3 regions of the Pseudomonas sp. TZ252 genome follow, and region 3 is predicted to be linked to each of the others. Evidence: predicted binding sites of a transcription regulator. Region 3 holds the regulator's gene; each other region holds the start of a gene.
The links. The regulator sigma-54, encoded in region 3, starts transcription at its own class of promoters, with help from an activator protein. The targets are predictions, from matches to a motif close to ANTGGCATNNANNTTGCTNT.
Positions count from the first base shown of each region.

Region 1: ACYAF3_RS07955 (circularly permuted type 2 ATP-grasp protein) is a predicted target of sigma-54. The motif match lies at 856-875, and genes of this name have one in related genera.
Region 2: ACYAF3_RS27935 (CmpA/NrtA family ABC transporter substrate-binding protein) is a predicted target of sigma-54. The motif match lies at 999-1,018, and genes of this name have one in related genera.

Region 1 is NZ_CM148566.1:1,711,379-1,713,640, reverse strand. Features, by position in the region: gene ACYAF3_RS07960 (YgiQ family radical SAM protein) at 1-739, shown strand, start outside; gene ACYAF3_RS07955 (circularly permuted type 2 ATP-grasp protein) at 1,001-2,262, shown strand, end outside.
Region 2 is NZ_CM148566.1:6,062,784-6,065,045, forward strand. Features, by position in the region: gene acnB (bifunctional aconitate hydratase 2/2-methylisocitrate dehydratase) at 1-928, shown strand, start outside; gene ACYAF3_RS27935 (CmpA/NrtA family ABC transporter substrate-binding protein) at 1,106-2,262, shown strand, end outside.
Region 3 is NZ_CM148566.1:1,176,901-1,179,162, forward strand. Features, by position in the region: gene ACYAF3_RS05480 (RNA polymerase factor sigma-54) at 155-1,648, shown strand; gene hpf (ribosome hibernation-promoting factor, HPF/YfiA family) at 1,726-2,034, shown strand; gene ptsN (PTS IIA-like nitrogen regulatory protein PtsN) at 2,048-2,262, shown strand, end outside.

The sequences.
Region 1 (2,262 bases), 530 kb from region 3:
GTCGCCCGAGTACGTCAAGGAACTGGTGACCCACCACGTCGGCGGCTACCTGAAGATCGCCCCGGAGCACACCGAGCGCGGTCCGCTGGACAAGATGATGAAGCCGGGGATCGGCACCTACGACCGCTTCAAGCAGATGTTCGAGAAGTTCTCGAAGGAAGCCGGCAAGGAGCAGTATCTGATCCCGTACTTCATCGCCGCCCATCCCGGGACCACCGACGAAGACATGATGAACCTGGCCCTGTGGCTCAAGCGCAACGGCTTCCGCGCCGACCAGGTCCAGGCGTTCTATCCTTCGCCGATGGCCACTGCCACCGCTATGTATCACTCGGGCAAGAACCCGCTGCGCAAGGTCACCTACAAGAGCGATGGCGTGACCATCGTCAAGAGCGACCAGCAGCGGCGCCTGCACAAGGCCTTCCTGCGCTACCACGACCCGAAAGGCTGGCCGCTGCTGCGCGAGGCGCTGGAGCGGATGGGGCGCGCCGACCTGATCGGCAATGGCAAGCACCACCTGGTCCCGACCTACCAGCCGGATACCGGCGAATACCAGAGCGCCCGGCGGAAGAACTCGACGCCGGCCGGCAGCAAGAAGGCCGGCAAGCTGCTGACCCAGCATACCGGCCTGCCGCCACGCGCCAGCGACGGCGGCAAGCCGTGGAGCAAGGGCCAGCAGAACAAGGCGACGGCCTTCGCCAAGGGCAAGAAGAAGTCGCGCCAGCCGAACATCCCGCGCTGATCGCCGGGGCGGCCCTGCCGCCCGCAAAGCGTGCGCGGCTGCAACCTTGCCTGCGGTCGCGCACCGTCGCAGTGCATTGCCGCGGCACGACCTCCTGGCCGCCCGGGCCTGACGGCGCTGGCACAAGTCTTGCGCTTCCGGGGCATCCCGGTCTTCACGAAGAACCGTCGTGGCGGACCCGGCAACGCCTCGTCGCTTCGCTCCGGCGTCGCGCCGCCGACTCCGCTACAGTGACCGCAACCCCAGCCCCGCGAGCCTTCGATGCCCGAGCTGCTTGCCCACTATCCGTTCACCGATACGGCCTACCACGAGTTGCTCGATCGCCAGGGCGGCGTGCGTCCCCATTGGCAGCGGCTGTTCCGCCAACTGGAGCGCAGCAGCCCTGAGCAATTGCGCCAGCGCCAGGCCCTGGTGGAACGGCAGATCCAGGAGAACGGCGTCACCTACAACGTTTACGCCGATCCCAAGGGCACCGACCGCCCCTGGGCGCTGGACCTTCTGCCGAACCTGCTGTCCGCCGCCGAGTGGCAGCCGATCGCCGCTGGTGTGGCGCAGCGTGCTCGGCTGCTCAATGCGCTGCTGGCCGACCTGTACGGCGACCAGCGTCTGCTCGCCGAAGGGCTGCTGCCCAGCGAACTGGTCTTCGGCCATCCGAACTTCCTCTGGCCTGCGCTCGGCATCCGGCCGCCCGGCGGGATTTTCCTGCACAGCTATGCCGTGGACCTGGCGCGCGATGCCGACGGACGCTGGCAGGTCCTTGCCGACCGCACCCAGGCTCCGTCCGGCGCGGGCTATGCGCTGGAGAACCGGCAGATCGTCTCGCGGGCCTTGCCGGAACTCTATCGCGACCTGCGCGTGCAGCATCTCGCCGGGTACTTCCGCACCCTGCAGGAGACCCTCGCCAGCCAGGCCGCCGGCGACGGCGAGACGCCGCTGGTGGTGCTGCTGACTCCCGGACGTTTCAACGAAACCTACTTCGAGCATCTCTACCTGGCGCGCCAGCTCGGTTTTCCGCTGGTCGAGGGGCACGACCTGACGGTGCGCGACGCCACCCTCTATCTCAAGACCCTCGGCGGCCTGAAACGGGTGCACGCGGTATTGCGGCGCCTCGATGACGATTTCTGCGACCCACTGGAATTACGTACCGACTCGGCGCTGGGCATTCCCGGCCTGCTCGAGGCGGTACGCCAGGGACGCGTGCTGGTGGCCAACGCACTGGGCAGCGGAGTGCTGGAGTCGCCCGGCCTGCTCGGCTTCCTGCCGCAGGCTTGTCGCCGCCTGCTTGGCGAGGAACTGGCGCTGCCCTCGCTCGACACCCGCTGGTGCGGCGAGCCGCAAGCCCTCGAGGCGATACTCGCGGCACTGCCCGACCTGGTGATCAAGCCGGCCTTTCCCGGCCAGCGCTGCGAACCTCTGTTCGGCCACGCCCTCGACAGTGCCGGCCTGGCATCCCTCGGCGAGTGCTTGCGCGAGCGCCCGCAGGCCTACGTGGCGCAACGCCTGGCGCAGTTGTCCCAGGCACC
Region 2 (2,262 bases), 1.6 Mb from region 3:
CCAGCAGGGCCTGCTGACCGTCGAGAAGAAAGGCAAGAAGAACATCTTCTCCGGCCGCATCCTCGAGATCGAAGGCCTCAACGACCTGACCGTGGAGCAGGCCTTCGAGCTGTCCGACGCCTCGGCCGAGCGTTCCGCCGCCGGCTGCACCATCAAGCTGCCGGAACAGGCGATCGCCGAGTACCTGAAGTCCAACATCACCCTGCTGCGCTGGATGATCGGCGAAGGCTACGGCGACCCGCGCACCCTGGAGCGTCGCGCCCAGGCGATGGAAGCCTGGCTGGCCAAGCCGGAGCTGCTGGAAGCCGACAAGGACGCTGAGTACGCCGCGGTGATCGAGATCGACCTGGCCGACGTCAAGGAGCCGGTGCTCTGCGCGCCGAACGATCCGGACGACGCGCGTCTGCTGTCGAGCGTACAGGGCCGCAAGATCGATGAAGTGTTCATCGGCTCCTGCATGACCAACATCGGTCACTTCCGCGCCGCCGGCAAGCTGCTGGACAAGGTCAAGGGCGGCATCCCGACCCGTCTGTGGCTGGCTCCGCCGACCAAGATGGACGCCCACCAGCTGACCGAGGAAGGCTACTACGGCATCTACGGCAAGGCTGGCGCGCGCATGGAAATGCCGGGCTGCTCGCTGTGCATGGGCAACCAGGCTCGCGTCCAGACCGGTTCCACCGTGGTCTCCACTTCGACCCGTAACTTCCCGAACCGTCTGGGCGATGCCACCGATGTGTTCCTGGCATCGGCCGAGCTGGCGGCGGTCTCCTCGATCCTCGGCAAACTGCCGACCGTGGAGGAGTACATGGCCTACGCGAAGGACATCGACAGCATGGCTGCCGACGTCTACCGCTACCTGAGCTTCGACCAGATCGCCGAGTTCCGCGAAGCGGCTGCGAACGCCAAGATCCCGGTCGTCCAGGCCTGATCCAGCGACGCGTCGAACAAGCCCCGCCCCGTGCGGGGCTTTTTCTTGCCCGGCGAAAACCCCCGCGCCGCCTGGCATAGCGCTTGCTGTGGCAGCTATGGAAAAGCGCGCCGACGACGGCGCCTGCGCACTGGAAAACGGGACGGCCCGCGCCGCCCTCCCGCACTCGAGGTGGTGATGACAGACAGAGCGATACGCAGCCAGGCCTGGGCCGGCGGTTCCGACGCACCGGAAAAGAGCGCCCTGGACATCGGTTTCATGGCGCTGACCGATTCGGCCTCGCTGATCGTGGCCGCCACCCAGGGCTTCGCCCAGCCCTACGGCCTCACGCTCAATCTCAGGCGCCAACCGTCCTGGGCCACCTTGCGCGACAAGCTGCTCAGCGGCGAGCTGGATGCCGCGCAGTGCCTGTACGGGCTGGTCTACGGCGTCCAGCTCGGCCTCGGCGGCAGCGCGGCAAGCGAGATGGCGGTGCTCATGGGACTGTGCCAGAACGGCCAGGCGATCAATCTTTCCGAACCGCTGAAGCAGGCTGGCGTGACCAGTGCGGAGGCACTGCTCCGGCATCGGCGCCAGAATGGTGCACGCCTGACCCTGGCGCAGACCTTTCCCACCGGTACCCACGCGCTCTGGCTGAACTACTGGCTGGCGAGCATCGGTCTGCATCCGCTGCACGACGTGCACAGCGTGGTGGTTCCACCGGCGCAGATGGTCGGCCATCTCCAGGCCGGGCGCATCGACGGGTTCTGCGCCGGCGGACCCTGGGGCGCCCTGGCCGTGGACCAGGGCCAGGGCTTCACCATCGCCACCAGCCAGGCGATCTGGCCGGACCACCCGGAAAAGGTCCTCGGCACTACCCGCGCCTTCGTCGACGCCTACCCGAACACCGCCCGCGCGCTGGTCATGGCGGTCCTCGACGCCAGCCGCTTCATCGAACAGAACGCCGAGAACCGCCTGGGCACCGCGCAACTGATCAGCGGCCGCGACTATGTCGACGCTCCGCTCGGCGCGATCCAGCCGCGCTTCTTCGGCCGCTACCAGGACGGCCTCGGCAACGCCTGGCAGGACCCGCATCCGCTGCGTTTCTATGCCGACGGCGAAGTCAACCGGCCCTGGCTCTCGGATGGCATGTGGTTCATGACCCAATTCCGCCGCTGGGGCCTGCTGCGCGAAGACCCGGACTACCTGGGCATCGCCCGCAGGGTCCAGCAGACCGCGCTGTACCGCGATGCCGCGACGGCCCTTGGCCTGTGCCTGGACGGCGCCGACATGCGCCGCTCGACACTGATCGACGGGCGCACCTGGGACGGCAGCGACCCCGCCGGCTACGCCCG
Region 3 (2,262 bases):
GCCGCCTGGAGCGGATGATTTATTCAGAGCAACCCTAGGCAAAGTACGAAAATTCAGGCATATAATTTGCTTCCTGGCGGTGCCGCCACCTCGGCACCCGTAGTAGTGGATGGTGCCATCCGGTACCAGCGAATAAGGTACTAAGCCCTCAGCCATGAAACCATCGCTAGTCCTCAAGATGGGCCAGCAGCTGACGATGACGCCGCAGCTGCAACAGGCCATACGCCTCCTCCAGCTATCCACCCTGGACCTCCAGCAGGAAATCCAGGAAGCGCTGGAATCCAATCCCATGCTCGAACGCCAGGAAGACGGCGACGATTTCGACAACAGCGACCCTCTCGCCGATGGCGCCGAACAGGCGGCCAGCGCGCCCCAGGAGAGCCCTCTCCAGGAAAGCGCCACGCCCAGCGTCGAAAGCCTCGACGACGACCAGTGGAGCGAACGCATACCCAGCGAGTTGCCGGTGGATACCGCCTGGGAAGACATCTACCAGACCAGCGCCAGCAGCCTGCCCAGCAACGACGATGACGAGTGGGACTTCACCGCGCGCACCAGCAGCGGCGAGAGCCTGCACAGCCACCTGCTCTGGCAGGTCAACCTGGCACCGATGTCGGACACCGATCGGATGATCGCGGTGACCATCATCGATAGCATCAACAACGATGGCTACCTCGAAGAGTCCCTCGAAGAAATCCTCGCCGCCATCGATCCGGAACTGGACGTCGAGCTCGACGAAGTGGAAGTCGTGCTGCGCCGCATCCAGCAACTGGAACCCGCCGGCATCGGCGCCCGCAACCTGCGCGAGTGCCTGCTGCTGCAACTGCGCCAGTTGCCGTCCACCACGCCCTGGCTGAACGAAGCGCTGCGCCTGGTATCCGACTACCTCGACCTGCTCGGCGGCCGCGACTACAGCCAATTGATGCGGCGCATGAAGCTCAAGGAAGACGAACTGCGCCAGGTCATCGAGCTGATCCAGTGCCTGCATCCCCGGCCCGGTTCGCAGATCGAATCGAGCGAAGCCGAATACATCGTCCCCGACGTCATCGTGCGCAAGGACAACGAGCGCTGGCTGGTCGAGCTGAACCAGGAGGCGATGCCACGCCTGCGCGTCAACGCCACCTACGCCGGCATGGTCCGCCGCGCCGACAGCAGCGCCGACAATACCTTCATGCGCAACCAGTTGCAGGAAGCCCGCTGGTTCATCAAGAGCCTGCAGAGCCGCAACGAAACGCTGATGAAGGTCGCCACCCAGATCGTCGAGCACCAGCGCGGTTTCCTCGACTACGGCGAAGAAGCCATGAAGCCGCTGGTCCTGCACGACATCGCCGAAGCGGTGGGCATGCACGAATCGACCATTTCGCGGGTCACCACGCAGAAATACATGCATACGCCGCGCGGCATTTTCGAGCTGAAATATTTCTTTTCAAGTCACGTCAGTACCGCCGAAGGCGGGGAATGCTCGTCCACCGCGATCCGCGCGATCATCAAGAAACTGGTGGCCGCGGAAAATGCGAAAAAGCCATTGAGCGACAGCAAGATCGCTGGTTTACTGGAGGCACAGGGCATTCAAGTGGCTCGCCGCACCGTCGCCAAATACCGCGAATCCCTGGGCATAGCCCCTTCGAGCGAGCGCAAGCGACTGGTGTGACGTTGATCCACGCCAAGGTGTTCCGGAGGCAGGTTGCTAACCTGCCACTTACACACGGGCAACAAGGAGAACGCGGTATGCAAGTCAACATCAGTGGCCATCAACTGGATGTGACCGACGCCCTGCGCGACTATGTCGGCGAGAAACTGAGCCGTCTGGAGCGCCATTTCGACAAGATCACCAATGTTCAGGTGATCATGGAGGTCGAGAAACTGAAGCAGAAGATCGAAGCCACCCTGCGCATCGCCGGTGGCGAGATCGTAGCCAATGCGGAACATGAGGACATGTACGCGGCCATCGACCTGCTGATCGACAAACTCGACCGTCAACTGATCAAACACAAAGAGAAGTATCTCGAACGGCAGCAAGGCGTAGGCGCCCGCTGATCTCCCCTCCCCTATGATCCGACTTGAGCAAATCCTGACCCCCGGCCGTTCCCTCGTGAACGTGCCGGGCGGCAGCAAGAAACGCGTACTCGAACAAATCGCCAACCTGGTAGCCAGGGAGCTGCCGGAGTTCGACGCCCAGACCATCTTCGAAAACCTGGTGGCCCGGGAAAAACTCGGTTCCACCGGCTTCGGCAATGGCATCGCCATTCCGCACTGCCGCCTGTC